2 regions of the Streptomyces sp. NPDC001858 genome follow, and region 2 is predicted to be linked to the other one. Evidence: riboswitches for the same ligand, from Rfam matches in the RefSeq annotation. Region 2 holds a riboswitch; the other holds the start of a gene.

Region 1 (15,460 bases), on a different contig from region 2:
AGGGTGATGTGGCGGAACCGCTGCCAGGGGCCGGCGCCGTCGATCAGCGCCGCCTCGGTCAACTCGGCCGGGATGGACTGCAGTCCGGCCAGGTAGAGCATCATGTGGAAGCCGAAGTACTTCCACGTCATGACCAGGAACAGGGTGGCCATGACGGTGGAGGGATCGGCGAACCACTCCCCGCCCACCCCGTCCAGGCCGACCGCGCCCAGAACCCGGTCGGCGAGACCGTCGTCCGGGGCGAAGATCATGCTGAACAACACGCCGGTGATCGCCTCGGAGAGGATGTACGGCGCGAAGAACAGCATCCGGTACACCGCCCGGCCGCGGATGCGCTGGTTGAGGGCGACCGCGAGGGCGAGCGCGAACGGCAGTTGCAGGACCAGCGAGAGCCCGACCAGGACCAGGCAGCGCCACAGGTCGCCGAGGAACACCGGGTCCTGGAAGAGCCGGGTGAAGTTGTCGCCGCCGATGTAGTCCTCGGGCATGCCGAAGCCGCCCCAGCGGAAGAACGCGGCGTACAGCGCGAACAGCATCGGCAGCAGCACGAGCGTGCCGAACAGCACCAGCGCGGGCGCCTGGAAGCCGACGGCGGTGAGCCAGTGCAGCGCCCGGCGCCCCGCCCGCCCCCGGCTGCGGTCCACGGCCGGGGGCGGCAGGTCGACGTCCGGGCCGCTGCGCTTGTCCGGGAGGAAGGTGGAGGTCATCGCCGGCTACTGCTCTTCCTTCGCGACCTTGGTGATCGACTCGGTGACCTGCCGGGGCGACTTGGACCCGGCGATGAGGGCGGCAACGCTGTCGTTGACCTCCTGGCCGAGCGCGGGCGCGTACGCCTGGTCGAGGTAGAGCTGGAACCCGGTGGCGGCCTTCAGCTGGGCCTGCACGGCCTTGATGTTGGGGTCGGTGACGGCGTCCTCGGCGGCCGGGACGACGGGCAGCACTCCGGTCTTCTTCACGAGCTCGGTGTCCGTGACGGTCGAGGCGAAGAACTTCAGGAAGTCGACGGCCGCCTGCGGGGCACCCTTGCGCAGGGCGTGTCCGCCGCCGCCGCCGAACACCTCGGTGATCGCGCCCTTGCCGCCCTCGACCGCCGGGAACGGGAAGAAGCCGAGGTCAGCACCGAGCCCCTTGCCGGCGTCGGCCTGCACCGCGGGCGCCCACTGGCCCATGAGCTCCATCGCCGCCTTGCCGTTGCCGACGGCGGCGGCCTGACCGGTCGGGCTGGAGTAGGCGGCGCCTAGGAAGCCCTTCTGGAACGGCTGGAGGTCGACCAGGTCCTGGAGGTGCTGCCCGGCCTGCACGAACCCGTCCCCGGTGAAGTCCTTGTCGTCCCCCGCCTTCGCCAGCGCGTCGATGCCGGCGGTGCGCATCGCGAGATACGCCCAGTAGTACATGCCGGGCCACTTCTCCTTGCCGGCCAGGGCGAGCGGGGTGACTCCGGCGGCCTTCAGCTTGCGCACGGCGTCGAGGAAGCCGCTCCACGTGGTGGGCGGGGCGCTGATCCCGGCCTGCGTGAAGAGGGCCTTGTTGTACCAGAACCCGATCATGCCGATGTCGAAGGGGACGCCGTACACCTTCTCGTCGAGCAGATAGGGCTCCCGGGCGACCGGCAGCAGCCCCTCCCCCCACTCCTTCGTCTTCTCCGTCAGGTCCTCGACCAGTCCTGCGTCGACCTGCTGCTGCAGGACACCGCCGCCCCAGGTGTGGAAGATGTCGGGGAGCTTCCCGGAGGCGGTCAGCGCCGTCATCTTCGACTTGTAGGCGTCGTTCTCCAGCTGGACGATCTTGATCTTCACCTTGGGGTTCTGGGCCTCGAACTGCTTGGCCAGTCCGGCCCAGACGTCCTTGGCCGGCTGGGTGGTGGAGATGTTCCACCACTCGATCGTGGTCGTCCCCGACGACCCTCCGTCCGAGTCCCCGCCGCATGCGCTCAGTGCCGTCATGCTCAGACCGGCCGCGGCGGAGGCCGCCAGGAAGCCGCGGCGGGAGAGTGCCGGGTCGCCCATCATGCGCTCCTTGGTTGATCGAAAGTTTCGGTCAGGATCCAGAAAGCTTCGCTGCTGCCGCACCCTAGAGACACCCTCCGACGGGTGGCAACCCCTTGAACACAGGGAATCCAGGGGCCAGTTCCAGAAAGCTGCCCGGCCGAGACCTCGAACGTAAGCGAAACATTCGGATCAACCGCCGAACGTTACGGAGCAGGCGAAAGGCGAGAACCGCCGACCGGAACAGCCCCCGGAATACATGACACTGAGTGTCCGGCCCGTGACCAGTCTTAACGCAAACTTGACGCCCTCCAGACGGTCTTCCGTAGGCCCAGGCGTCACTCTCCGCTTACGCTGTTCCCGCCGTCGGCCGTCCCCCGGATGGCCGAATCCGCACGCTGTGCCGCACACGGCACAGGCATGGGCGCCACCGCCGCCGCACATGCCGTACAAGCCGCAGCTGCCGCACAAGCCGCACACGCAGAGATGCCGTACATCAGGAGCGCTCCGATGGCCACCACCGAGCACCCTCCCCCCAGTCGCCTGCGCGCCTGGATGCTGGAGGGCCTGTCCGACATGGGCAAGGGCCATGGCCGACGGACGCCCGCCGCGCGGCCGAAGCCGCAGCCCGAGCACCCCGAGCACAAGGGGCAGCGCTGGTACCGGGTGATGTGCCTGACCGGCGTCGACTACTTCTCCACCCTCGGCTACCAGCCCGGCATCGCCGCCCTCGCGGCCGGCCTGCTCTCCCCCATCGCGACCATCGTGCTCGTCATCGTCACCCTGGCCGGTGCGCTGCCGGTCTACCGGCGGGTGGCCGAGGAGAGCCACCGCGGCGAGGGCTCGATCGCGATGCTGGAGCGGCTGCTGTCGTTCTGGAAGGGCAAGCTGTTCGTCCTGACGCTGCTGGGTTTCGCGGCCACGGACTTCCTGATCACGATCACGCTGTCCGCGGCGGACGCCTCGACGCACCTGGTGGAGAACCCGCATCTGGCGGACGCCCTGCACGACAAGCAGATGATCATCACCCTGGTGCTGGTCGCGCTGCTCGGCGCGGTGTTCCTCAAGGGCTTCCTGGAGGCGATCGGCGTCGCGGTCGCCCTGGTGGTCGCCTACCTCGGCCTGAACGTGGTCGTGGTGGCGGTCGGCCTGTGGCACGTGCTCACCGAGGGTCATGTGGTCACGGACTGGTCGAGCGCCCTGACCGCCGAGCACGGCAACGTCTTCGCCATGATCGGCGTCTCCCTGCTGGTCTTCCCCAAGCTGGCGCTGGGCCTGTCCGGCTTCGAGACCGGCGTCGCCGTCATGCCCCACGTCCAAGGCGACCCCGGCGACACCGAGGAGCACCCCAAGGGCCGCATCCGCGACACCAAGAAGCTCCTGACGACCGCCGCCCTGATCATGAGCGTCTTCCTGATCGCCACCAGCTTCATCACCACCGTGCTGATCCCGGAGAAGGAATTCGAGTCCGGCGGCCAGGCCAACGGCCGCGCGCTGGCGTTCCTGGCCCACGAGTACCTCGGCAACGCCTTCGGCACGGTCTACGACGTCTCGACGATCGCCATCCTCTGGTTCGCGGGAGCCTCCGCCATGGCCGGACTGCTCAACCTCATGCCCCGCTACCTCCCCCGCTACGGCATGGCCCCGCACTGGGCCCGCGCCGTCCGCCCGATGGTCATCGTCTTCACCCTCATCGCGTTCCTGGTCACGTGGATCTTCGACGCCGACGTCGACGCCCAGGGCGGCGCATACGCCACCGGCGTGCTGGTGCTCATCAGCTCGGCGGCGATCGCCGTGACCATCGCCGCCCGCAAGGCCGGCCAGCGCAACTGGACCATCGGCTTCGCCGTCATCTCGGCCGTGTTCCTCTACGTCACCGTCGTGAACGTCATCGAGCGGCCGGACGGCGTGAAGATCGGCGCCTGCTTCATCGCCGGCATCATCCTGGTCTCGCTGCTGTCCCGGCTGGCCCGCGCCTTCGAGCTCCGCGTGACCAGCGTGACCATGGACGACATGGCGGAACGTTTCATACGTGACATGTCCAGCCGCAAGATCCGGTTCATCGCGAACGAGCCCGACCAGCGCGACAAGGCCGAGTACCGCGACAAGATCGAGCAGATCCGCCAGGACAACGACATCCCCGGCGGCGACTTCGTCTTCGTCGAGGTCACCGTCGTGGACCCGTCCGAGTTCGAGTCGGGCCTGACGGTGCGCGGCGAGGTCCTCCACAACCGCTACCGCGTCCTGACCCTGGAGTCCTCCTCCATCTCCAACGCCCTGGCCGCGCTGCTCCTGCACACCCGCGACTCGACCGGCTGCATCCCGCACATCTACTTCGAGTGGACCGAGGGCAACCCCTTCGCCAACTTCCTGCGCTTCTTCCTCTTCGGCCAAGGCGAGGTCGCCCCGGTCACCCGCGAGGTCCTGCGCGAGGCCGAACCGGACCGCGCCCGCCGCCCCCGCGTCCACACCGGCTGACCCCCGGCCACCCGACGTCCTTCGAACGCGGGTGCCCCGCGCGAAGGCGCCGAGTCACCGGAGCGCCTCAGCGCTGCTCCCGGCTCCCCCCGAAGAGTCCCCGCCGCGGCGGCCGCGCCACGATCCGCCCGAAACTCTTGCGCCCGGCGATCTCCACCCGCAGCACCACCGGAGCGTCCGCCGGACCGGAAGGACGGCTCTTGATCTTGACGTAGTCGAGGACCAGCGAGTCGGTGTCCACGACGACCCCCGGCCGGGTCACCAGCCGCAGCGTGCCGCCCTGCATGTCCAGGTCGATACGGAGGGTGCCGTGCCCGATCACCGCCCGGGTGAAGTCGAGCGTCACATCCCCCGGGCCGACTCGATCACCAGGTGTCGCGGCACCACCCACCCGTCACCGCGTTCGGCCGAACCGCCCTGCTGCTCGATCCGGACGACGTCCTTGACCTCGATCGCCGCCCCCGCCGCCCCCTCCGCCGGCAGATCGACCGTGAGCACGGCCAGCTCCCCCGTCGTCCGGGCCGTCAGAGCCGCCTCCATCCGCTCGTCGAGCTCGTCCGCGGTCAGCCGCCCGTCCCCCGCGGCCACGCTCAACGCCTCCACGACCCGGTCCCGGTCCGCATGCGAGGCCCGCACCTCAGCTGACATGTCCTTCACCCCGTCCACCCCTGCACGAACTGACGTCATATCGCGTCATACCCAACACGCGGCCCCGCGTCCACCGCCGCCCCCTCCGGCCCTATCGTGACCCGCATGCAGAGCTACACAATCGGCCAGGCGGCACGGCTGCTCGGCGTGAGCCCCGACACCGCGCGCCGCTGGGCGGACGCGGGCCGCGTGTCGACCCATCGCGACGACGCCGGACGACGCCTCATCGACGGCAAGGACCTCGCCGCCTTCTCCGTGGAACTCGCCCGCACGGACAGCACGGAGGGCGACACCCCGTACACCTCGGTCCGCAACGCCTTCCCCGGCATCGTCACCGCGATCAAACTCGGCGACGTGGCCGCACAGGTCGAGATCCAGGCCGGCCCGCACCGCCTGGTCTCCCTGCTGACCCGGGAAGCCGTCGAGGAACTGGGCCTGGAAGTCGGCATGGAGGCCACGGCCCGAGTGAAGTCGACAAACGTACACATCGACCGAGTCTGACCAACGAGACGAAGACAGCAGGAGCGGCACAGAACCAGGCATACCCGGCATACCCGCCACAAGGCGCCCAGAGCCCTACCGTTGACGCTCATGACCCTGAGCATCCGCAACCAACTCCCCGGCACCGTGACCGCCGTCCACCCCGGTGAGGTCATGGCCACCGTCAAGATCCATCTGGACGGCGGCCAGAACCTCACGGCCGCGATCACCCTGGAGGCCGTCCGCCAGCTCGCCCTCACCGAGGGCATCGCCGTCCGCGCATTGGTGAAGTCGACGGAGGTGTCCCTGGCCACCGCCGCGGTCGACGGCCTGTCGATCCGCAACCAGCTCCCCGGTACGATCACCGGCCTCACCGTCGGCGGCGTCATGGCCTCGGTCAAGATCACCGTGGCGGGCGGCGAACTCACCGCCGCGATCACCAAGGAGGCGGCCACCGACCTCGGCCTCTTCGTGGGCTCCGACGTCGTCGCGCTGATCAAGTCGACCGAGGTGTCCCTGGCGACGGCGTAACACGCGCAGGGGCCCCGCCCGCCCACGACGGACAGGGCCCCTCGAACCTCAGTCCTCGTACGCGTCCAGCGGCGGGCACGAGCACACCAGGTTCCGGTCGCCGAAGGCCTGGTCGATGCGGCGCACCGGCGGCCAGTACTTGTCGGCGACGGACACCCCGGCCGGGAAAACGGCCTCCTCACGCGTGTACGCGTGCTCCCACTCGCCGCCGAGCACGGCCGCGGTGTGCGGGGCGTGGTGCAGCGGGTTGTCCTCGGCCGGCCACGCGCCCTCCCCGACCTTCTCGATCTCCGCGCGGATGGCGATCATCGCCTCGCAGAACCGGTCCAGCTCGATGAGGTCCTCGGACTCGGTCGGCTCGATCATCAGCGTCCCGGCCACCGGGAAGGACATCGTCGGCGCGTGGAACCCGTAGTCGATGAGCCGCTTGGCGACGTCGTCGACGCTCACACCGGTCGCCTTCGTCAGCGGCCGCAGGTCGATGATGCACTCGTGCGCGACCAGCCCGCCGGGGCCGTTGTAGAGCACCGGGTAGTGCGGCTCCAGCCGCTTGGCGATGTAGTTGGCGCTCAGCACCGCCACCTGGGTGGCCCGCTTGAGTCCCTCGCCGCCCATGAGCCGCACATAGGCCCAGGAGATCGGCAGTATCCCGGCCGAACCCCAGGGCGCCGCCGAGATCGGCCCCACACCGGTCTCCGGCCCGGCCGCGGGCTGCAGCGGGTGGTTCGGCAGATACGGCGCCAGGTGCGACCGCACGGCCACCGGACCGACACCGGGGCCGCCGCCGCCGTGCGGGATGCAGAAGGTCTTGTGCAGGTTCAGGTGCGAGACGTCCCCGCCGAAGTGGCCGGGCTTGGCGAGCCCGACGAGCGCGTTGAGGTTGGCGCCGTCGACGTACACCTGCCCACCGGCCTCGTGCACCTGGGCGCAGATGTCGGCGACGTGCTCCTCGAACACCCCGTGCGTGGACGGGTACGTGATCATCAGCACCGACAGCTCGTCCCGGTGCCGCTCGATCTTCGCCCGCAGGTCGTCGACGTCGATCTCGCCGTCCTCGGCGGTCTTCACGACCACGACCTTCATCCCCGCCATCACCGCGCTGGCCGCATTGGTGCCGTGCGCGGAGGACGGGATGAGGCAGACAGTCCGCTGCTCGTCCCCGTTGGCCCGGTGGTAGCCGCGGACGGCGAGCAGCCCGGCCAGCTCCCCCTGCGACCCGGCGTTCGGCTGCAGGGACACCTCGTCGTACCCGGTGACCTCGGCGAGCCGCTCCTCCAGTTCGCGGATGAGCGTGAGGTAGCCCTGCGCCTGCTCGGCCGGCGCGAAGGGGTGCAACTGCCCGAACTCGGGCCAGGTGACCGGCTCCATCTCGGTGGTCGCGTTGAGCTTCATGGTGCAGGAGCCCAGCGGGATCATGCCCCGGTCGAGCGCGTAGTCCCGGTCGGCGAGTCTGCGCAGGTAGCGCAGCATCGCGGTCTCGGAGCGGTGCTGGTGGAAGACCGGGTGCGCCAGGATCTCGTCGGACCGCAGCAGTCCGGCGGGCAGCGTCTCCTCGGTGGACGCGTCGAGCGCCTCGATGTCGCCGTCCACCCCGAAGGCCGCCCAGACCGCGGCGACCTGCGCCCGCGCGGTGGTCTCGTCGCAGGAGATCGACACCTGATCGGCGTCGACGAGGTGCAGGTTCACCCCGCGCTCCCGAGCGGCGGCGACGACCGCGGCGGCCTTCGCGGGCACCCGCACGGTCAGTGTGTCGAAGTACGCCCCGTGCACGACCTCGACCCCGCCGGCCGCCAGCCCGGCGGCCAGGATCGACGCGTACCGGTGCGTGCGTCGGGCGATCGCCCGCAGCCCGTCGGGCCCGTGGTAGACCGCGTACATCCCCGCCATCACGGCCAGCAGCACCTGCGCCGTGCAGATGTTGCTCGTCGCCTTCTCCCGCCGGATGTGCTGCTCACGCGTCTGCAGCGCCAGCCGGTAGGCCTTGTTCCCGTCCGCGTCCACGGACACGCCCACCAGCCGCCCGGGCAGGCTGCGCGCGAACTTCTCGTGGACCGCCATGTAGCCGGCGTGCGGCCCGCCGAACCCCATCGGCACGCCGAACCGCTGCGTGGTGCCGACCGCGATGTCCGCCCCCAGCTCACCGGGCGACTTCAGCAGCGTCAGCGCGAGCAGATCCGCGGCGACGGTGACGAGCGCGCCGAGCCCGTGCGCCTGCTCGACGATCGCCCCGAGGTCGCGTACCGCACCTGAGGCGCCGGGGTACTGCACGAGCACGCCGTTGATCTCACGCTCGGCGATCGCCGCCGGAATGCCCTCGCTCAGGTCGGCGACGACGACCTCCACGCCCGTCGGCTCGGCCCGGGTCTCGATCACGGCGATGGTCTGCGGCAGCACGTCCGCGTCGATGAGGAAGAGGCCCTTCTTGTTCTTCCCCATGCGCCGGGACAGCGCCATCGCCTCGGCGGCGGCCGTACCCTCGTCGAGCAGCGACGCACCCGAGGTCGGCAGCCCGGTCAGGTCGGCGACCATGGTCTGGAAGTTCAGCAGCGCCTCGAGCCGCCCCTGGGAGATCTCCGGCTGGTACGGGGTGTACGCCGTGTACCAGGCCGGGTTCTCCATGACGTTGCGCAGGATCACGGGCGGCGTGAACGTCCCGTAGTAGCCCAGCCCGATCATCGAGTCGAGGACCTGGTTGCGGTCGGCCAGCGAACGCAGCTCGGCCAGCACCTCGGCCTCGGTGCGCGCGCCCGGCAGGTCCAGCGCGTCGGCGTTCTGGATCACGGCCGGGACCGCGGCGGCGGTGAGCTCGTCGAGCGAGCCGTAGCCGACCTGCGCGAGCATCTTGGCCCGCGCCTCGTGATCGGGCCCGATGTGACGCTGCTCGAAGGGGATTCCCTGTTCGAGCTCGGAGAGCGGAATGCGGTGGGCTGTCATTACGGAGGCCTCCTGGTCTGCCACGACCTTCGAGGGTCACCACGACGTGCGGGTACCCGGACGACCTCCCCCTCTGTCATCTCGACCTGAGAGCTTCACCGGACGCCCGAGGGCGCCCGGCTTTCACCGTCGGTGAGAGCGGGAGCCGTCGACGCCGTCGGCACCCGCCCTGCTTTCCAGAGTGACCTCGTCCGTGCGGTACGTGAGCCTGAGAGATTCCGGGGAGGAGTTGCTCCTTCGGCGCCTCCGATGATGTCCGGAGGACTCTCCCGCATGGGGTCAGCAGCCGTTGTCAGACTACCAGCGAGGTCAACGGGACCCCCTTCGAGTGGCCGCCCGCCTCGATGTGCTCTTTTGTAGTGCTTACGGATGGGTTGCGACCAAATGGAGGGCCCGTGCAGACCGACATCGATCCGCGCCACCTGATCGGCCGCAAGGCGTTCGACCGCAACGGCACCAAGATCGGCACCGTCGACGAGGTCTACCTCGACGACGCGACCGGCGTCCCCGAATGGGCGGCCATACGGACCGGCCTGTTCTCCCGCGACGCCTTCGTCCCCCTGGAGCCCAGCGAGCTGGTCGAGGGCACCCTGCGCATCCCCTTCGAACGGGCCCTGATCAAGGACGCCCCCGACTTCGGCGTGGGCCGCCACCTCTCCCCGGAGCAGGAACTCCAGCTCTACCACCACTACGGCCTCGACGTGGGCGCCCCTCCCCCGCTCCCCGACCACGACTTCGGCCGCCTCGCGGGCACGGACGAGAGCTGAGCCCTCAGGCACACGCCCGTATCAGCGCCCCGAGTATCCCGGCAGGGTCGTACAGCGGCCGGGCCCCATCCGTGACCACTCTTCGCGTACCGGCGTCGACCGGATCGGTCCGCGCCCAGCGCGGAGCGCCGACGCCCACCTCGACCTCCAGACCGGAGGCGGTGACATACCGCCATTCGGTGACCGGCCCCCACTCCTGGACCCGAATCACCTCCCCCAGCGACAGCTCACGCCTCCACACCTCGTCGTCGACATAGCGATCCAACGCCGTCGACAGCAGCACGAGGTCGACGTCCGAGTCGGGACGCGCGGCCCCACGCGCGCAGGATCCGACCAGGAGCAGCCCGACCACGTCACTGCGGTTCGCACACCACCGGGTGACCCGATCCACCACCTGCCGCATCTCGGCCTCACGTGCCGGCGACACCCCGGCCTGGTCCGCGAACCGACCTCCGTGCAGTTTCATGCAGCTCCCCATCCGCCATCGGCGCCGCCTCCGCGGACACCGCCACCGCTCCGGCTCACCCCATACTTCGAACCGCTTCACTCTGTGTAACTGATCGACCTCACCAAGAGTTCCCGGAGTCGACCGCAGGTCTTCGCCGCACCAGCGGCAGCGGATCCGCCGGCTCCAGCCCCGGGTCGTCGGTACGGAACGTCCGCACCCGTCCCGGCTCCGACTGCGGGGTCTCGAACCGCACGGTGACACGGCCGAGCCCACTGCCCTGCACCCATCCGTGCCCGAGCTCGGCATGCCGCACATCGTGTCCGGGACGCCAGTGATGCTCGGCCTCCACCGGCTCCGCACGGACGGGCTCGTCCGCGAGTTCCTCCTCGGGCCCCTCCGACCGCTCCTCCGCGGCCTGCGCGAACAGGTCCTCCTGGGTGAAGTCCGCCAGACCGCTGACGCCCACCCCGAGGAGCCGCACCCCGCCCGTCGTGTCCACGGAGTCCAGCAACCGGGCCGCCGCCTCCCGGATCACCGTCGGATCGTCGGTGGGACCCCGCAGCGTCTCGGACCGGGTGAGCGTCGAGAAGTCGTACCGTCGCACCTTCAGCACGATCGTCCGCCCCGACAGACCGGCCCCGCGCAGCCTGCGCACACACCGGTCCGCGAGCCGCTGCACCTCCAGCTCGACCCGGACCCGGTCGTGGATGTCCACGTCGTAGGTGTCCTCGACCGACACCGACTTGGTCTCCCGCTCGGCCACCACGGGCCGGTCGTCACGCGCCAGCGCCATCGCGTACAGGGCGTGCCCATGAGCCTTGCCCAGCAGCCGCACCAGCTCGTCCTCACCGGCCTCGGCGATCTCGTCGACCGTGGTGATCCCGGCCCGCCTCAGATGGTCCCCCGTCGCCGGACCGACCCCCGGCAGAATCCGCGCGGACATGGGCCCGAGCAACGTCCGCTCGGTGCCCGGCTCGATCAGCACCAGGCCGTCGGGCTTCGCCTGCTCCGAGGCGATCTTCGCGAGCATCTTGCAGGAGGCCAGCCCCACCGAGCCGGTGAGACCCGTGACGGCCCGTATGTCCGCGCGCAGTCTGCCGCCGGCCAGCTCCGCCGACTCGCTGTCCCAGGCCGCTTCCCCGGCCTCCAGGTCCACGAAGGCCTCGTCCAGGCTCAGCGGCTCCACCAACGGCGAAAGCGCTCCCAGCAGCGCCATGACCTGCTCGCTGATCGACCGGTAGAACGCGAAGCGCGGAACGAGATAGGCGGCGTTGGGAGCCAGTCGGCGCGCCTGGGCCATGGGCATCGCCGAGTGCACCCCGAAGACGCGCGCCTCGTAGGAAGCGGTCGCCACCACTCCGCGAGGCCCCAGACCACCCACGACCACGGCTTTCCCGCGCAGACTCGGCTTGGACGCCTGCTCCGCCTGCGCGAAGAAGGCATCCATGTCGAGATGCAGGATGGTGGGCGCGTTTCTCACATGTCCGATGCTGCACCACACCACTGACAACGGCGTCGTACCGCCGCCCCGAGCCCCGCGAGGAGCCTCAGACCGCCCGGTTGCGCCGACGCGCCAGCTCGTCCGCCGGGTTGTGCCCGACGAGCGTCTCACCGGTGTCGACGCGCTCCCCGTGCAGCTGGGAAAGCGCGTTCTCCACGTCCCGCCAGACCACGCCCACAGCGATCCCGAAAACGCCCTGACCGCCCTGGAGCAGCGCGTGGACCTCGTCGGGCGAGGTGCACTCGTAGACCGTCGCGCCGTCGCTCATCAACGTCATGCGCTCCAGGTCGCTGAACCCGCGCTCCCGCAGATGCTGCACGGCGGAGCGGATGTTCTGCAGCGACACCCCGGTGTCGAGGAACCGCTTGACGATCTTCAGGACGACAACGTCCCGGAAGCTGTACAGACGCTGCGTGCCGGACCCGTGTGCGGGCCGCACGCTCGGCTCGACGAGCCCGGTGCGCGCCCAGTAGTCCAGTTGCCGGTAGGTGATGCCCGCGGCCGCACAGGCCGTCGGACCGCGATAGCCGATCTGCTCGCACGCCATGGACGTCGCCCCTCCGCTGCTCGGCACGGCCGCCGGCCGTTGCGGAGCCTGGTCGGCAGCGCCGCTCTGCTGGGGATACCCCCTGCTCGAACTCAGCTGAGAGCTGGGGGGAGGGTACGGACCGCTCCCCCCGACACCGAGTCCGGGGGCACCCCCAGCCGTACCGTCGCCGCTGCTTCTCACGCCGACCTCCGTCCTTGACCTGCCTTCTCGACGGTAGGCAGTCACCAGGGGTGCGTCAACGATCGCCACACTCGGCACGCCGAGTGATAATCACCCTAGGAGTGGTTTCCCGCACCCCACCGCGGGGAAAGGCTAGCCGAATGCGCTGAGAAGTAGCCGTAGGACGCTCTCAGTCGCCGCTGGCATTTGCCGGAAACGAGACGGGCGTCCCCGTACAGGACGCCCACATGTCGCGTATGTGCCGGCTACTGGTTGCTGGTGCCGAAGTCCTCGGGCGAGATCTGGTCGAGGAACTCGCGGAACTTCTCCACTTCGTCCTCCTGCTCGTCCGGAATGGCGATCCCCGCGTCGTCGAGCACCGTGTCGCTGCCGTAGATCGGCGTTCCGGTGCGCAGCGCCAGCGCTATGGCGTCGGACGGGCGCGCGCTCACCTCGACCCCGCTGGCGAAGACCAGCTCCGCGTAGAAGACGCCCTCCCGCAGATCCGTGATGCGCACCTCGGTGAGCTCCTGGCCGACGGCTTCGAGTACGTCCTTGAACAGGTCGTGGGTCAGCGGTCGCGCGGGAGCCATGCCCTGCTGGGCGAAGGCGATCGCCGTCGCCTCCCCCGGTCCGATCCAGATGGGAAGGTAACGGTCGCCTCCCACTTCACGCAGCAGCACGATCGGTTGGTTGGAGGGCATCTCGACCCGGACACCTACGACATCGAGCTCGTTCACACAGCAACCCTAGGCCGTGCCCGGGACGTTTGGGTAGTCGGGCCGGGAACGGGTGACCGATCCGCCCAGGGCGAAACCGCCCGCTCAGGGCAGCCGCACCCCGAGCGCGGTCTGCACGAGCGCGGCATGCAGCCGGACCGTGAGCCCCGCCAGCTCCTTCGTACGGGCCTCCGCGAGCACCCTGGTCTGCGGGTTGCGATGACGCTTCAGCGGGGCGACCACCTGGTCCACGAGTCCGGCCTCACGGTCGGCCGCGGCCTTCATCACCCGCAGATGCCGGGGCTCGATCCCGAACCGCCCCAGCTCGGCGACGAGCGCGGCCACCGTGGCGGCCTCGGCGTCGTAGACGCCGTCCGCCAAGGGCACGACGAGCCCGTACGCCTCCCACTCCTCGAGCTCCGGCTCACCGATCCCCGCGGCCGCCAGCAGCTCGGCCCGCCCGATCCGGGCGACCGTGGGTGCCTCCGACGGCTCCAGAAACGCCTCACCGTCACGCTGCCGGCCCACGGTCGGCAGCGGCGCGGCCTCGCCCCGCTCCATGGCGTCCAGGTGCTCGCGGATGACCTTGAGCGGCAGATAGTGGTCCCGCTGCATCCTCAGTACGTGGCCGAGGCGCTCGACGTCCTCCGCGCTGAACTTGCGATACCCCGACGGGGTCCGCTGCGGATCGATGAGCCCCTCCGACTCCAGGAAACGGATCTTGGAGATGGTGACTTCGGGGAATTCGTCACGCAGCGCGTTCAACACGGTGCCGATGCTCATCGGACCACCGTCCGCGGCGGCGGTGCCCGGTCCGGCACCGCCCCTCGGTGTTTGAAGCATGGACCTTCCCTGGGTTCCCCCCGGATGGACTCCGGGGGAGGGTCAGTAGCCCCGCTGGCTCGCGTAGAAGACCAGCCGGTACTTGCCGATCTGCACCTCGTCACCGTTCGACAGAGCGACCTCGTCGATCCGCTCCCGGTTGACGTACGTGCCGTTCAGACTGCCGACGTCCGCCACCCTGAACGTGCCGTCCGGGTTGCGCCGGAACTCCACGTGCCGGCGCGAGACCGTCACGTCGTCGAGGAAGATGTCGCTCTGCGGGTGACGGCCGGCCGTCGTCAGGTCGCCGTCCAGCAGGAAGCGGCTGCCCGAGTTCGGGCCGCGGCGCACGACCAGCAGCGCGGAGCCCAACGGCAACGCGTCGACCGCGGCCTGCGCCTCGGGAGAGAGCGCGGGCAACTGCGTCTGGCCGGTGGCCTCGGCGTCGTAGGCCTCGAGACCGGAGATGGAGATGGTGGAGGTCGTCTCCGACGGACGCTCGGGCGTCAGCCCGGGGCGCAGCGGAGCTCCGCAGTTGGAGCAGAAGCGGCTGTTCTCCGCGTTGCGGTTACCGCACCTCGTACACACCAGGGCCGACATAGGGGAAAACCCTCCACCCGTACTTGAGGTTGACGGTTGGCCGAAACCTATGCCGCCGGACTGCGCAGGGTCAACCGACGCCGCACCCTGACCTCCGGAAATGTCACCGCCCGGACCACCCACCTGGTCCCTGAACAGCGGCCGCTGACCCTCTGCGTCGGGCTGTGCGCGATGACGAGCGGTCGCGTTGTCGCTGCCCTCTCGCGCGCTCTTGCCGAACAACTTCGCAAACAACTTCACGGGCGATTCCCCTTGACCGAAACAGACCCGCCCGTGGGGCAGGACGAACCCTGACTGATTACACCGGCCGACCCGGACACCTTCACAACGTCCGTGCCCACCTGACAGTTTCCACCACGCACCACCCGATCGGTGCGTCGACCCCCCGCAACCTCATGCCCCTGCCGGACGCCCCGCATGCACCCCCGGTTCACTGGGCCGACGACCGAGCGTAGTCAGGCTGCTTCGCCGCTCGCAAGGCGTCCACGACGATCTTGCTCGACCGCTCGACGGTCACGGTGGCCTGCTCCTTCTCAAGAGTCTGCACCACGCCTCCAGGGATGTTCAGCGCCGGCTCGAGGTCCTGCGGATTGCCGATGACCTTGAAACGAAACGGCGTGTTGATCTTGTTCCCGTCGACGCTCACACCGTCGTCGGAATCCGTCAGGAAGGTGCCGGCGACGACCCGCACACCGTTCACCTGGATCGCTTCGGCCCCGGCCGCGCGCAGTTCCTGGATCGCGTCGAGCAACATGTCCGCCTCGACCGTTCCCTTCGTGTCCTCGATGGTCATCGTGATACCGGGCCCCTGAGCAGCCACCGTGCCCGCCAGAATGCC
Region 2 (15,460 bases):
GTCGGGATTGCGACATTTCGCACCTTAAATGGTGCGCGTGACCACCTCCGACCGTCGTTACCTGCTGCGGGCGGGCGCCGGGCTCGTCGCCGGGGGCGCGTGTGCAGCCGCGTGCTCGCCCTCCGGGAGTTCCCCGGGTGCCGTCGCGCCCCGCGCCCCCACGAGCACGGCCTCCTCCGCCGACGTGGCCCCCGGGCCCCGGGCCTTCCCCCGGCAGCCCGTCCAGATCAGCCACGGGCCCCGGGACCGGCCCCGGGTGGCGCTCACCTTCCATGGACAGGGCGAACCCGCCGTGGCCCGGGCGCTGCTCGGTGAAGCCGAGCGGCACGGGGCCCGGGTCACCGTCCTGGCGGTCGGGAGCTGGCTCGACGAGCACCCCGAGCTCGCCCGCCGGATCCTGGACGGCGGTCACGACCTCGGCAACCACACCCAGCGGCACCTGGACGTCAACGCCCTGTCGGAGACGGACGCGGCGGCCGAGATCGCCGGGTGCGCCGAGCGGCTGCGCAGGCTCACCGGGTCCATCGGCACCTGGTTCCGCCCCTCCCGGGCCCTGCGCGCCTCGCCGCTCGTGGAGACGCTGGCCCGCCGCGCCGGCTACCCGCACGTCCTCTCCTACGACGTCGACTCCCTCGACTTCACCTCGCCCGGCGCTCCCGCCGTCGCCCGCACCATCCTCGGCCAGGTCCGGGGCGGGTCCGTCGTGAGCCTGCACTTCGGGTACGCGGACACGGTCGCCGCGCTTCCGGCCGTCCTGGACGAACTCGCCCGCCGCGGACTGCACGCGGTCACCACCACGGAGCTGATCGGCTGATGCACCGAAACCTCGTGAAACGCGCCCTGCCGGCCGTCGTCGCCCTCGCCGTCCTCGCCGCCTGCGGCACCGACGGAGAGGACGGCGCGGCCGAGGCCACCCGGGCGGCGGCCCCGGCGCCCGTGAAGAAGCCGGTGAAACCGCTCGTCGACGGACTGCCCGGCATGCCGCCGGTGCTGGATCCGAAGGACGTCTACGCCGCCGACCGCCCGAACAAGCTCTCCCCGGTCGTCAAGGACTTCCCGTCCCGGGTGTACGTCCCCAACACCGAGTCCGACACCGTCTCCGTCATCGACCCGAAGACGTACCGGGTGATCGAGACCGTCCACGTCGGCCGCCAGCCCCAACACGTCGTCCCCTCCTGGGACTTGAAGACCCTGTGGGTCAACAACAACCGCGGCCACACCCTCACCCCCATCGACCCGAAGACCGGCAAGGCGGGCCGGTCCCTCGAAGTGCACGACCCGTACAACCTCTACTTCACGCCCAACGGCAAGTACGCGATCGTCATGGCCTCCCTCGACCGCGAGCTCGTCTTCCGCGACCCGCACACCATGAAGCGGATCAAGACCGAACCGGTCACCTGCTACGGCGTCAACCACGCCGACTTCTCTCTCGACGGCAGGTACTTCATCGTGTCCTGCGAGTTCAGCGGCGAACTGCTGAAGGTCGACACCGAGCAGATGAAGGTCGTCGGACAGCAGCGGCTGCCCTTCAAGGGCGCCATGCCGCAGGACGTGAAGGTCTCGCCCGACGGGAAGCGGTTCTACATCGCGGACATGATGGCCCACGGGGTGTGGATCGTCGACGGCGACACCTTCGGCGAGCCGGAGTTCCTGCACACCGGCAAGGGCGCCCACGGGCTGTACATCGGCCGCGACTCCCGCGAGATGTACATCTCCAACCGCGGCGAGGGCAGCGTCTCCGTCTTCGACTTCCGCGCGAACCGGCTCACCAAGAAGTGGCGGCTCCCGGAGGGCGGCAGCCCCGACATGGGCGGCGTCTCCGCGGACGGCAAGGTCTTGTGGCTGTCCGGGCGGTACAACTCCGAGGTGTACGCCCTCGACACCGCCACCGGCCGCCAGCTCGCCCGCATCAAGGTCGGCAGCGGCCCGCACGGCCTCGCCGTCTACCCCCAGCCCGGCCGCTACTCCCTCGGCCACACCGGCATCTTCCGGTAGGGGCTCGCGAAGAGCGTCTCTGCGCCGCTTGAGTCTCCACCCGCTGGAAGGCCCAGACTTCCAAACATGATCGACGACGGCACCGGACTGCTCACCATCGGCGAACTGGCCCGTGCCACCGGACTGCCCGTGCGCACCATCCGTTACTGGTCCGACGAGGATGTCCTGACCCCCGTGACCCGGTCGGCCGGCGGCTACCGCCTCTACGGCGCAGAGTCCGCCGCCCGGCTGGAGCTGATCCGCACCCTGCGCGAACTGGGCCTCGGCCTGGCCGACGTGCGCCGGGTGCTGGCCGGGGAACGGACGGTCGCGGAGGTCGCGGCGGCGCATGTGAGCGCGCTGGACGCGCAGATCAGGGCGCTGCGGGTGACCCGTGCGGTGCTGTCGTCCGTGGCCCGACGCGGAGCGAGCGCACAGGAGACGACCTTGATGAACAGACTGGCCCGACTGTCGGCCGCCGAGCGGTCGCGGATCGTCGACGACTTCATGGCGGAGATCTTCGACGGATTCGACACCGCCGACCCCGACATCCGCACCCGGCTGCGGTTCGCGGCGGTGGACCTGCCGGACGACCCGACCGCCGAGCAGGTGGACGCCTGGGTGGAGCTGGCCGAGCTGATCCAGGACCCGGCGTTCCGGGCGCGGATGCGGCAGGCGGTGGAGTTCAACGCGGCGGACCGGGGGCCCGAGGCGCCGGCCGGCACGTCCCTGTGGTTCATGAGCCGGCTGGTGGGGCTTGCCGGCGACGCCCTGGGCCGCGGGCTCGCCCCCGACGCACCGGAGGCGGCGGAGCTGCTGCGGGGCCTGATCGGCGAGGCCGACCCCGCCGCCGTACTGGAGAAGCTTTCCGCCGCGACGAACGTACAGGTGGCGCGCTACCGGGAGTTGTCGGCCGTCGTGCAGGGGCTCGGCCCGCAGGCCGCCTACCAGGAGGAGTTCGCGTGGGCGGTCGCCGCACTCGCCGCTCGCACGGCCGGATAATCTGACCTGCGTCAGTACGACAGCAGGACAAGAAAAAGAAAAAGGGGCGGATCGGTGGCCGACATCGAAGAAGCGCGCAAGCAGTTCCAGCGGATCGACACGGACGGTGACGGATTCATCACCGCGGCCGAGTTCAAGACCGCCCTCGCTCAGGAGGGTGACTGGAACGTCACCGAGGCGGTCGCCGAGGTCCTCATCAAGAGCCGTGACCTCAATGGGGACAAGGTTCTCTCGTTCGACGAGTTCTGGGCCTACCTGAGCAAGTGACGCGCGCGAAAGGGGCGCCCCGCAGCCGCGGGGCGCCCCTTCCAGAAGCATGCGCAGGCATGTCCACAGGTCCTGGGTTCAGAACCTGCGGCCGGTTCTACTGCTTCGGTGTGGGCGGCTTGGGCAGGGAACCGAAGTTGGTGGCCCGCTTCCACGAGACCCCGTCCGTCCACGCCCCGTTGGCGCCCAGGGACCTTCCGGAGATGACGTAGTAGAGGTCGTTTCCGGCTACGACCGCCAGCGGGGATTTACCGGACGAGAAACCGGTGGCAGCGGATTCGCTGAACTCGCTGTAGTTTCCGTTGCGGTCGATCCGCCAGCTTCCCACACTGTTGTCGTTGTGCTTCGTGATGGCGATCGCGCCATAGCCGCTGCCGGAGAGCGCGATGGACGGCGCATACGGAGAATTCGCGCCCGGAAGTCCCCGCGGCTGTGTCCAGTTCGAAGCCCCGTACGTCTGCCGCGTCATATAGATGTTGCCGTCGATCCCCCTGAAGGCGAGGGCGATCTGGTTCCAGGGAGCGGCGTCGTCGCCGTCGTCGATCTGAGCGGCCAGTGACGGCGCGTCGTAGCTCAGTGCACCCGGAACCAGCCGGGGATCCTGGAAGGTCGTCGCGGCGGCGTCGTAGTACATCGCCCAGACGTCGTCGTTGGACTGGCTGTTCCACGCGAGCATGAAGGAGTTGCCGGGCAGCGCGGTCGCGGCCACGGGCAGGTAGTTGTGGGTCCGCGTGTCCCGGGGAATCTTGGCCCCGTAGGGCAGCGCGGCGGGCAGCTGGTAGCTCGCGTTGAGCTGGACGCGGTGCTGCCAGACGTCGCCGTCCCGGCCGGTGTGGAAGATCCGGAAGTTGCCGCGGTTGCCGTCGTCGGTCCAGATCACCGTCGGGGGAGCGTAGGTCTGCGCGTTGGGGGACCCCGGTGAGATGGGCAGCTGGTACGCGCCGCCGTTGTTCAACGAGATCCATATGAAGTCGTTGTCCGCGCCACGCCACGCGTGCATGATGTTGCCGCGGTTGTCGCGCGCTTCGCCGATGGTGGACTGGCTGCGGATCTGCCCGCCCGAGTAGGTCACCGGATTCCACTCGCGTGGTTCACCGGGATAGGGGCCGGCACTGACCGAAGGGCCGTCGGCCTCGGCCGCAGAGCCACTGGCCAGAGCCGGCGTCGCCATTCCGGAAACCGCGGCAGAGGCAGCCACGATTGCCACGGCAGCCAGCCGGAACTTCCTGGATTTGTTCAGCATTTTTTCTCCGAGTCGCATTTCGCCACGTTCAGTCAGAGCTCCGGCACGAAGGAGAGCTTGGCGGTGACCCGCCGGTATTTCTCGGCGGCTTCGTCGAGGGGCATGTCCTGGAAGGCGACCGCCGTGGCGAGCGAGTCGAGTTCCGTTCGGCATGCTTCCGCGCTCGACAGCTTGTCGGCCATGTCGTCCGAGCGTTGCAGCCCGGCGGTGATGGTGCCGACCACCGAGGCGATGAGCGCTGCCACACACAGCAGTTGCCAGACGAGCGAGCTGCTGCCGAAGGACAGGGCGTCACCCACCGTCCCGGCGAAGTCCTGCCCGCCCAGAGCAGGACCCGCGGTGGACAGCGACACCACCGCGCCGGCGATGATGCTCATGAGCGAGAGCCGGTCGCGCCGGCGCCGGGCGTGTTGAAGGTAGGCGCCGATATCGGCCTCGCGGCTCTCGATGCGTGCCACCAGAGCCTGCCGGGAATCGGTTTGACTCTCGGACGCCGTGATCTCAGCCATTCATCCTCCTCGGAGCCGTCGTCCTGAAGACACCGGCCACCCGGCCGCCATAACAGCTCGCGGATGAGATGTAGCGCACATCGACGCGAGGGAACGCCCTTGCCTCGGACGGCAGTTGGGCGGTTCGACGGCCTTGTCCCGATCCGGCCCGCAACGTCGAGGCCGCCGTTGCGGCTACGGGCGGAGGAGGGGGGCTATTTCCTCAGCACTCGATGATGTTGACCGCCAGCCCGCCCCGGGCCGTCTCCTTGTACTTGACGCTCATGTCGGCGCCGGTCTCCTTCATCGTCTTGATGACCTTGTCCAGGGACACCTTGTGCTGGCCGTCGCCGCGCATCGCCATACGGGCGGCCGTGACCGCCTTCACCGCGGCCATGCCGTTGCGTTCGATGCAGGGGATCTGGACGAGGCCGCCGACCGGGTCGCAGGTGAGGCCGAGGTTGTGTTCCATGCCGATCTCGGCGGCGTTCTCGACCTGTTCGGGGGAGCCGCCGAGGACTTCGGCGAGGGCGCCGGCGGCCATGGAGCAGGCGGAGCCGACCTCGCCCTGGCAGCCGACCTCGGCGCCGGAGATGGAGGCGTTCTCCTTGAAGAGCATGCCGATGGCGCCGGCCGCGAGGAGGAAGCGGACGACTCCGTCCTCGTCGGCGCCGGGCACGAAGTTCATGTAGTAGTGCAGGACCGCCGGGATGATGCCGGCCGCGCCGTTCGTGGGGGCGGTGACCACCCTGCCGCCGGCCGCGTTCTCCTCGTTCACCGCCATCGCGTACAGCGTGATCCACTCCATCGAGTGGGCCAACGGGTCGCCCTCCGCCCGCAGTTGACGGGCCGTCACGGCGGCGCGGCGACGCACCCGCAGGCCGCCGGGCAGGATGCCCTCCCGGGACATGCCCCGGGACACGCAGCGCTGCATCACCTGCCAGATCTCCAGCAGGCCCGCCCGGATCTCGTCCTCCGTGCGCCAGGAGTGCTCGTTCTCCAGCATCAGCGAGGAGATCGACAGACCGGTCTCCTTCGCCAGGCGCAGCAGCTCGTCGCCCGTGCGGAACGGGTACTTCAGGACCGTGTCGTCGAGTTTTATCCGGTCCGCGCCGACCGCGTCCTCGTCCACGACGAACCCGCCGCCGACCGAGTAGTACGTCTTCGACAGCAGTTCCGTGCCCGAGGCGTCGAACGCCCGGATGGTCATGCCGTTGGCGTGGTACGGGAGCGCCTTGCGGCGGTGCAGGACCAGGTCGTCGTCGAAGGAGAACGGGATCTCGTGCGTGTCCAGCAGCCGCAGCCGGCCGGTCGCCTTGATCTGCTCCACCCGGTCGTCGGCGCCCTCCACGTCCACCGTGCGCGGCGAGGAGCCCTCCAGGCCGAGCAGGACCGCCTTCGGCGTCCCGTGGCCGTGGCCGGTCGCGCCGAGCGAGCCGTACAGCTCGCAGCGGACCGACGCCGTGGAGTCCAGCAGGCCCTCCTTGGCCAGCCGCAGCGCGAACATGCGGGCCGCGCGCATCGGGCCGACCGTGTGGGAGCTGGACGGGCCGATGCCGATCGAGAACAGGTCGAAGACCGAGATGGCCACGGGAACTCCTCAAAGAGGGCGGGGACACACGTCGTCGGGTGCCCCCGCCAGGAAACTACTTGTTCAGGCCGGGGTACAGCGGGTGCTTGTCGGCCAGTGCCTTGACGCGCGCCTTCAGACCCTCGACGTCGTACGACGGCTTCAGGGTCTGCGCGATGACGTCCGCGACCTCCGCGAAGTCCTCGGCGGTGAAGCCGCGGGTCGCGAGGGCCGGGGTGCCGATCCGCAGGCCGGACGTCACCATCGGCGGGCGCGGGTCGTTCGGGATCGCGTTCCGGTTGACGGTGATGCCGACCTCGTGGAGACGGTCCTCCGCCTGCTTGCCGTCCAGCTCGGAGTCGCGCAGGTCGACCAGGACCAGATGGACGTCCGTGCCGCCGGAGAGGACGGACACCCCGTGCTCGGCGGCGTCCGCCTGCCCGAGGCGCTCGGCCAGGATGCGGGCGCCGTCCACCGTACGCTGCTGGCGCTCCTTGAAGTCGTCGCTCGCCGCGACCTTGAAGGAGACGGCCTTCGCCGCGATGACGTGCTCCAGGGGGCCGCCCTGGAAGCCCGGGAAGACCGACGAGTTCAGCTTCTTCGCGAACTCCTGCTTCGCCAGGATGATGCCGCCGCGCGGGCCGCCCAGCGTCTTGTGGGTCGTCGAGGTCACGACGTCCGCGTACGGCACCGGGTTCGGGTGCAGGCCCGCCGCGACCAGACCGGCGAAGTGCGCCATGTCGACCCAGAGGTACGCGCCCACCTCGTCCGCGATCCGGCGGAACTCGGCGAAGTCCAGCTGCCTCGGGTACGCCGACCAGCCCGCGATGATCACCTTCGGCCGGTGCTCCTTGGCGAGCGCCTCCAGCTCGCCCATGTCGACCAGCCCGGCCTCGTCCACGTGGTAGGCGACCACGTCGAACTGCTTGCCGGAGAAGTTCAGGCGCATGCCGTGGGTGAGGTGGCCGCCGTGCGCCAGGTCCAGGCCGAGGATGGTGTCGCCGGGCTGGGCCAGGGCGAACAGGGCGGCCTGGTTGGCGGAGGCGCCGGAGTGGGGCTGCACGTTGGCGTACTCGGCGCCGAACAGCTCCTTGACCCGGTCGATGGCGATCTGCTCGGTGACGTCGACGTGCTCGCAGCCGCCGTAGTAGCGGCGGCCCGGGTAGCCCTCGGCGTACTTGTTGGTGAGGACCGAGCCCTGGGCCTCCATGACCGCGAGGGGGGCGAAGTTCTCCGAGGCGATCATCTCGAGGGTGGACTGCTGGCGGTTCAGCTCGGCGTCGACCGCGGCGGCGACCTCCGGGTCGAGCTCGTGCAGGGGCGTGTTCAGCACAGTCATCTGGATCCTCAGCCGGCGGCGGTAAGGGCGATGTACTCGTCGGCGGAGAGCAGGTCGTCCGGCTCGTCCGTGACGCGTACCTTGAACAGCCATCCGCCCTCGAAGGGGGCGGAGTTCACCAGCGCCGGATCGTCCACGACGTCCTGGTTGATCTCGGTGATCTCACCGGTCACCGGCGCGTACAGGTCGCTGACCGACTTGGTCGACTCCAGCTCGCCGCAGGTCTCGCCCGCGGTCACCGTGTCACCGACCGCCGGGAGCTGGACGAACACCACATCGCCGAGCGCGTTGGCCGCGTGCTCCGTGATGCCGACCGTCGAGACGCCGTCCTCGGCGCCCGACAGCCACTCGTGCTCCTTGCTGTAGCGCAGCTGCTGGGGGTTGCTCATGGCCTGAATTCTCCTGTACGCGAGGGAGTGCTGATGAATGGGGGACTGCTGGAGGCGTGCGTGACCAGCGGCAATGTGGGCAGGGTCACGCCCGGGGACCGGGCACCGCGCCCAGTGTCTATTTCCGGCGCTTGTAGAACGGCAGCGCCACGACCTCGTACGGCTCGTGCGCGCCCCGGATGTCCACGCCGACGCCCGGGCTCCCCGCCGCCGCGTGGGCCGCGTCGACGTAGGCCATCGCGATCGGCTTGCCGAGCGTGGGGGAGGGCGCGCCGGAGGTGACCTCGCCGATCACCTTGCCGTCGGCGACCACGGCGTACCCGGCGCGCGGGACCCGACGACCTTCGGCGACGAGGCCGACGAGGACGCGCGGCGGCTGCGAGGCGGCGCGTTCGGCGGCCGCCTCCAGTGCCTTGCGCCCCACGAAGTCGCCCTCCTTCTCGAACTTCACCACCCGGCCGAGACCGGCGTCGAAGGGGGTGCGGGAGGTGCTCAGCTCGTGCCCGTACAGCGGCATGCCCGCCTCCAGGCGCAGCGTGTCCCGGCAGGACAGCCCGCACGGGACCAGGCCGACGCCCTCGCCCGCCTTCGTCAGCGCCTGCCACAGCTCGACGGCGTGCTCCGGCTTCACGAACAGCTCGAAGCCGTCCTCGCCGGTGTAGCCCGTGCGGGCGATGAGCGCCGGGACCCCGGCGACCGTGCCGGGCAGGCCCGCGTAGTACTTCAGACCGTCGAGGTCGGCGTCGGTCAGCGCGGCGAGGACGCCGGGGGACTCGGGCCCCTGGACGGCGATCAGCGCGTAGGCGTCCCGGTCGTCGCGCACGACCGCGTCGAAACCGGCGGCGCGCTCGGTCAGGGCGTCCAGCACCACCTGGGCGTTGGAGGCGTTGGCGACGACCATGTACTCGTGCTCGGCCAGCCGGTAGACGATCAGGTCGTCCAGGATGCCGCCGTCCTCCTGGCAGATCATGGTGTAGCGGGCGCGGCCGACGCCGACGGTGGCGATGTTGCCGACCAGCGCGTGGTTCAGGAGAGCCGCCGCCTGCGGCCCGGTGACGGTGATCTCGCCCATGTGGGAGAGATCGAAGAGGCCGGCCTTCGTGCGGACGGCCTGGTGCTCGTCGCGTTCGGAGCCGTAGCGCAGGGGCATGTCCCAGCCGGCGAAGTCGGTCATCGTCGCGCCGAGCGCGCGGTGCAGGGCATCGAGCGCGGTGTGACGGGGTGCGGAGCTGCTCATCGGACGGTCGTCTCCCAAGGCATGACGGCGAGGTCGTTCCTCCCCATCTGTCATCGGAACCTGAGAGGTTCGTCACGACCCCGCGAAACGGTGGTCCTGACTTGCACCTTGGGTGGGGCCGCCGGGAACGGCGGCCCGCTTTTCAGATGTGCCTCGCCCGCGCGGTAACGGGGCCTGAGAGATTCAAGGGAGGGACTTGCTCCTTCGGCGCCCCGGCGAAGCGACAGGCGGACCTGTTGCCGGGGACTCTCCCGCGCGGATTCGAACGGCCGGTATGCAGTTGGCGCGGCCATCATCGCACGGCCCGCCCCGGTCGCGGCAGGCCGCATCTGTAACCGGCTTGTGTCGGTACGCGCACGAAAACGCGAGACACCGCGCATTACCTTCTCTTTACGCTCGATGGGGATGAGGACTACCTGACCCCAGGGGAGGACGATCACGGTGAACAGGACGACAACGGCGAGGACCACCGCATTCGCGACCGCTTCGGGGCTCGCGCTGCCCGCGCAGCCCGGCACCCGGGCCCGGGAGGCGTGCGGCCCGCAGCCCGCGCCCGTCGTCCGCGACCTGCGCGAGCGGGCCGGCCGCAGCCCGCACGGACTGCTCTTCGGCCCCCGTGACCTGGTCGTGGTCACCGGGCTGCCCGGCAGCGGCAAGTCCACCCTCATGAAACGGGCTGTGCACGGCGTCCGCATCGACTCCCAGGACACCCGTGACCGCTGGGACGCCCGCGCGCCCCGCCACCTGCCCTACGCCCTCTACCGCCCGCTCGTCCGCCTCGCCCACTACGCCGGGCTGCGCCGAGCCCTGCGCGGCGGCCAGGGCGTCGTCGTGCACGACTGCGGGACCCAGGCCTGGGTCCGCGACTGGCTGGCCCGCGAGGCCCGCCGCCGTGGCGGCACCCTCCACCTGGTCCTTCTCGACGTCGGCGCGGACCAGGCCCTGGAGGGCCAGCGCGAGCGCGGCCGAGGCGTCTCGCGGTACGCGTTCCTGCGGCACCGCCGCGCCGCCGCCCGCCTCCTGCGTTCGGTGGAGCAGGGCGCCCTCCCCGAAGGCTGCGGCTCGGCGGTCCTGCTGGACCGCCCTGCCGCAGACGTACTCCGGCGCATCGCCTTCACCGGCTGAGGCGTCCCGCGGCCCGCGGCGGGCCGCCGGGCCGGCCATCGCGTCTGTGGCGTGATGCGCCGCACAGGCCCTAGCCTTTCAGCCACAGCAGACTGAGCGGTTCTTAGCAGGCGGTAGGCAGATGGATTTCCCCCCGGCGGACTTCCCGACGGACTTTCCGGCGCAGGCACACCCTCATCCGCACGGCGGATGGCCCGGCAACGAGCTGGAGGAGGTGCTCTCCGCCTCCCTCGGCGTGCCGGGAGCCGGCCCCCGGATCGTGGAGGCGCTCGGGCGCGGCTTCGTCTGGGTGCCGCTGCCCGGCGGCGGCGGCCCGCACAGCGGCCCCCTCGACCTGCCCACACTGGAGCTGGACGGCCAGGTCTATGTGCCGGTCTTCAGCTCCGAGGAACAGTTCCGCCAGGTCGTCGGCTCGCACATGTCGTTCACGATCGCGCCGGCCGTGGAGTTCGCCCGGGGGCTGCCCCCGCAGGTGGGCATCATGGTCAACCCCGAGGGCCTGGTCGCCGTCCCGCTGCCGCCGCCGGCCGTGGCCGAGCTGTGCCGGGCGGGCCGCACCCCGCTGGACGGATCCGCGAGCGGCGGCCGGGTCCGCCTCTACGAGCCCGACTGGCAGGACGACCCGATCGACTTCCTGGCCGCGGCCTCCGCGGAGTTCGAGGCCACGGGCGTGATCCGGACCGCCCGCCGCTGCCTGGCCGCCGTCGAGACGGCGGAGCCGGCGATGTTCGTCGGCGTCGAACTGTTCGGGCTCCCCCAGGAGTCCCCGTGGGAGGGCGATCTGCGCGCCGTGCCGCTGGAGGCGCTGAGCAGGGCGCTCACGAAGACCTCGGCCCCCTGGCCGGTCAACCTGGTGCTGCTCGACGTCGCCCAGGATCCGGTGGCCGACTGGATGAGGGAACGGGTCCGCCCCTTCTACTCACGCTAGGGGGCCCGCCCGGGGCGCGGGGCCGTGCCGATGCCCGGCTCCGCCGCGGGCCCCGACCGACCACCCGCGACCCGCACCCGCCAACGCACCACCAGCCCTGAGCCATTGGGCGCTTAAGCTGGACCCCGACGCGGGGCCATTTCTCGAAGGGGCGATAAAAAGTGAGCGCTGGCACTGCCGCGACCGGCTCGGTCGAGCACATGCTGCGCCAGGTCACGCCCGGGCGCTACGACGCCTACGAGGCCCTCCTGCGCGCGCTCGCGACCCCCTCGTCCGGCCAGGTCTGGATGCTGTTGTGGCACGGCCAGGCGGGCTCCCCGGACGCCCAGTACGGGAACATGGAGGTGGACGGCCACGGGTACGCCCCCTGCGTGACCTCCGCCCAGGAGCTCAGCGCCAGTGGCTGGAACCGCTCGTACGAGGTGGTCGACGGAATCGACGTGGCCCGCACGCTCTACCCCGACCACTACGGTCTCTGGCTCAACCCGCACGGCCCCGGCGGCGGCGTCGGCATCCCCTGGCTGGATCTGCGCCGGATCGCCACCGGGTTGGAGCGCCAGCCCGCCGGACCGCTGCGGCTGTCCGAGCCCGCCATCGAGATCCCGCAGTTCTACGCCCTGCTCGCGCAGAACGCCCATCGCACCCCCGCGGTCCGCGCGCTGCGCCGGGCCTGGGTGCAGCCGGCGCTGGGCGCGCCCTACCTGGCCGTAGGGCTGGACGTGTACGACTCCTCGCCGTCGGCGGTGGACGCCGTCCGGGCCATGATGCAGCAGTCGATCGGCGCGGTGCCGGACGGGCTGCCGGTGTCGACGGTCGCCATGACCGACGAGTACGACCCCGTCGTGATGTGGATGCGCGCCAACGCCCGGCCGTTCTACGACCGCGAGGCCCATGCTCCCGCTCCCGCGTCGGCCCCCGCGCCCGCGGGCGGCTACGGCTATCCGCCCACCGGACGCTACTGATTTCCGCCACCGCCACCGCTACCGCCGCTTCCGCCGCCGCCCACGATCGCCCGCCGCCGCTTCCGCCGTCAGCCCTGCCGCGCGATCTGTCGCGCGTCGTGCCGCCGGTTCCGTCGCGGGTCGGTTGTGTGTCTGTTGTGAGGTCGACCGCCTGGCAGGAGTCGGACGTCTTCGCGCGTAGATAGCGGCGATCGGTCCCGTTCTCGTCCGATCTGCCCGAATAAGTCCCTGTCCGGGGGGCGTTACCCGCCGTCCGGATAACGGAACCCCTCTACCCGCATCACGTTTACGCATCCTTTCCCTGCCAAGTCTGGCAACAGATCGCCAAAGCGTTGAAGACTCCCGCTCCAGGGGACTTATCCCCTGCGTATTACGGACTGATCACGCCGCCACAGCGGCAAGCGCGGGCCGGCTACCGCCGGTTGAGAGGGGTCCCTGCCAGATGACGGCACCATTGCACGAGCCGACCGCGGAAGCGGCCCCGAGCGCGGCCGAGGAAGCGGCGGTCGCCACCAGCGACGCCAAGGCCGTTCAGGGTCGTTCCCTGGGCCGGATCGCCTGGGAGCGCCTCAAGCGGGACAAGCTCGCCCTGACGGGCGGCATCGTGGTGCTCGTCCTCGTCGTGGTCGCGCTGCTCGCGCCGGTCATCACGGGGATCCTCGGGCAGGACCCGAACGAGTACCACGAGAACCTCATCGACCCGCTGTTCGGCACCCCCACGGGCTCGCTGGGCGGCGTGAGCGGCGAGCACCTGCTCGGCGTCGAGCCGGTCAACGGCCGGGACATCTTCGCCCGCATCCTCTACGGCGCCCGGATCTCCCTGCTGGTCGGCTTCCTGTCGGCCGTGGTCGCCGTGATCCTCGGAACGGTGCTGGGCATTCTCGCCGGATTCTTCGGCGGCTGGGTGGACTCCCTCATCAGCCGGGTGATGGACGGTCTGCTCGCCTTCCCGCAGCTGCTGTTCATCATCGCGCTGGTCTCCGTCATGCCGAGCGACATGCTGGGCCTCACCGGCTCCAGCGTGCGCGTCTTCGTGATGATCCTGGTCATCGGATTCTTCGGCTGGCCCTACATCGGACGCGTGGTGCGCGGCCAGACGCTCTCGCTGCGTGAGCGCGAGTACGTCGAGGCCGCCCGATCGCTGGGCGCCGGTCGGCTGTACATCCTGTTCAAGGAACTGCTGCCCAACCTGGTCGCCCCGATCGTCGTGTACACGACGATGATGATCCCCACCAACATCCTCACCGAGGCGGCGCTCAGCTTCCTGGGCGTGGGCGTCAAGCCGCCCACCTCCTCGTGGGGACAGATGCTCTCGAGCGCGATCGACTACTACGAGTCGGACCCCATGTACATGGTGGTCCCGGGTGTGGCGATCTTCATCACCGTGCTGGCCTTCAATCTCTTCGGCGACGGCGTCCGGGACGCGCTGGACCCGAAGGCCTCCCGCTGAACCGCGAACTGCCGAACCTGAACTGCTGAACCGCGAACTGCTCTGAACCGCGAACCGCTGAACCGCAGCACAGCGCAACCGCAGCACCGCTGAACAGCGAAACCGCCGAACACGGCACCCCAACCGTCCCGTGGCCTTCACACGGGGTCTCTCATCTAATCCGGAGGATCCGAGATCGTGACTACCCAACGCACCTCAGGGCGGCGGAAGCAGGCATTTGCCGCTGCCGCCGCGGTCGCCGCGCTGCTGACCACGGCGGCGTGCGGCGGTGACGGAGGCGACGACGACAAGGGCGGCTCGGCCACCGGCGCCGCCGGCTTCGACGCCGCGAACAACAAGGTCGCCCAGGCTTCCGCCGCCAAGAAGGGCGGCACGCTGAAGTTCGGTGCCGCACAGGACGCCGACTCGTGGGACACCACGCGCGGCTACTACGGCATGATGTGGAACTTCGCCCGCTACTACAGCCGTCAGCTCGTCACGAACAAGACCGAGCCGGGCGCGGCGGGCGCCGAGCTCGCCCCGGACCTCGCCACCGGTCTCGCCAAGGTCACCGACGACGGCAAGACCTACACGTACACCCTGCGTGACGGCATCACGTGGGAGGACGGCAAGCCGATCACGTCCAAGGACGTGAAGTACGGCATCGAGCGCGTGTGGGCGCAGGACGTGCTGTCCGGCGGTCCGACGTACCTGAAGGACGTCCTCGACCCCACGGGCGCCTACAAGGGCCCCTACAAGGACACGGCGGCCGACAAGCTCGGTCTGAAGGCCATCGAGACGCCGGACGACAAGACCGTCGTCTTCAAGCTGCCGCAGGCCAACTCGGACTTCGAGGAGATGCTGGGCCTGATCTCGGCCTCCCCGGTCCGCCAGGACATGGACACCAAGTCCAAGTACGGCCTGAAGCCGTTCTCCTCGGGCCCGTACAAGTTCGCCTCGTACGCCCCGGGCAAGGACCTCAAGCTGGTCCGCAACACCAACTGGAAGCAGGCCTCGGACCCGCTCCGCAAGGCCTACCCGGACGAGATCACCGTCCAGATCTTCTCGGACGCCAACCAGCTGGACCAGCGTCTGCTCAGCGGTGACCTGGACCTCGACCTGAACCAGACCGGCATGTCGCCGCAGGGCCGCACCACCGCCCTCAAGCAGCACAAGGCCAACCTGGACAACCCGGTCTCCGGTTACGTCCGCTACGCGGTCTTCCCGCAGAACGTCGCGCCGTTCGACAACATCGAGTGCCGCAAGGCCGTCATCTACGGCGCCGACCACGTGTCGCTGCAGACCGCCCGTGGCGGCCCGGTCGCCGGTGGCGACATCGCCACCAACATGCTGCCGCCGTCCGTCCCGGGCGCCGAGGGTCAGAAGTACGACCCGTACGAGATCGCCGGCGCCAACAAGAACGGCAACGTCGCCAAGGCCAAGGAGGCCCTGAAGGCCTGCGGTCAGCCGAACGGCTTCAAGACCACCATCGCGGTCCGCAACAACA

Evidence for each region. A riboswitch is a leader RNA that binds a small molecule or an ion and turns the genes downstream of it on or off. The one in region 2 is predicted to bind glycine.
Region 1: linked by a shared signal. The riboswitch ahead of gcvP (aminomethyl-transferring glycine dehydrogenase) and the one ahead of gcvT (glycine cleavage system aminomethyltransferase GcvT) in region 2 are both predicted to bind glycine.

The regions. Positions count from the first base shown of each region.
Region 1 covers NZ_JBSFEV010000047.1:37,548-53,007, forward strand. The annotation lists gene ACWCPF_RS39660 (carbohydrate ABC transporter permease) at 1-707, opposite strand, end outside; gene ACWCPF_RS39665 (extracellular solute-binding protein) at 714-2,006, opposite strand; gene ACWCPF_RS39670 (amino acid transporter) at 2,496-4,463, shown strand; gene ACWCPF_RS39675 (hypothetical protein) at 4,531-4,809, opposite strand; gene ACWCPF_RS39680 (DUF1707 SHOCT-like domain-containing protein) at 4,806-5,111, opposite strand; gene ACWCPF_RS39685 (TOBE domain-containing protein) at 5,217-5,612, shown strand; gene ACWCPF_RS39690 (TOBE domain-containing protein) at 5,703-6,122, shown strand; gene gcvP (aminomethyl-transferring glycine dehydrogenase) at 6,171-9,056, opposite strand; glycine riboswitch at 9,243-9,338, opposite strand; gene ACWCPF_RS39700 (PRC-barrel domain-containing protein) at 9,452-9,823, shown strand; gene ACWCPF_RS39705 (nucleotidyltransferase domain-containing protein) at 9,828-10,289, opposite strand; gene ACWCPF_RS39710 (DNA polymerase IV) at 10,390-11,751, opposite strand; gene ACWCPF_RS39715 (MerR family transcriptional regulator) at 11,819-12,502, opposite strand; gene ACWCPF_RS39720 (bifunctional nuclease family protein) at 12,748-13,221, opposite strand; gene ftsR (transcriptional regulator FtsR) at 13,306-14,043, opposite strand; gene ACWCPF_RS39730 (FHA domain-containing protein) at 14,086-14,970, opposite strand; gene ACWCPF_RS39735 (DUF881 domain-containing protein) at 15,053-15,460, opposite strand, start outside.
Region 2 covers NZ_JBSFEV010000024.1:41,250-56,709, forward strand. The annotation lists gene ACWCPF_RS28715 (polysaccharide deacetylase family protein) at 29-814, shown strand; gene ACWCPF_RS28720 (YncE family protein) at 814-1,995, shown strand; gene ACWCPF_RS28725 (helix-turn-helix domain-containing protein) at 2,062-2,976, shown strand; gene ACWCPF_RS28730 (EF-hand domain-containing protein) at 3,031-3,243, shown strand; gene ACWCPF_RS28735 (hypothetical protein) at 3,341-4,414, opposite strand; gene ACWCPF_RS28740 (hypothetical protein) at 4,519-4,995, opposite strand; gene ACWCPF_RS28745 (L-serine ammonia-lyase) at 5,198-6,565, opposite strand; gene glyA (serine hydroxymethyltransferase) at 6,621-7,883, opposite strand; gene gcvH (glycine cleavage system protein GcvH) at 7,892-8,272, opposite strand; gene gcvT (glycine cleavage system aminomethyltransferase GcvT) at 8,391-9,509, opposite strand; glycine riboswitch at 9,547-9,661, opposite strand; glycine riboswitch at 9,662-9,773, opposite strand; gene ACWCPF_RS28765 (AAA family ATPase) at 9,951-10,634, shown strand; gene ACWCPF_RS28770 (enhanced serine sensitivity protein SseB) at 10,756-11,562, shown strand; gene ACWCPF_RS28775 (enhanced serine sensitivity protein SseB C-terminal domain-containing protein) at 11,763-12,524, shown strand; gene ACWCPF_RS28780 (ABC transporter permease) at 12,967-13,974, shown strand; gene ACWCPF_RS28785 (ABC transporter substrate-binding protein) at 14,152-15,460, shown strand, end outside.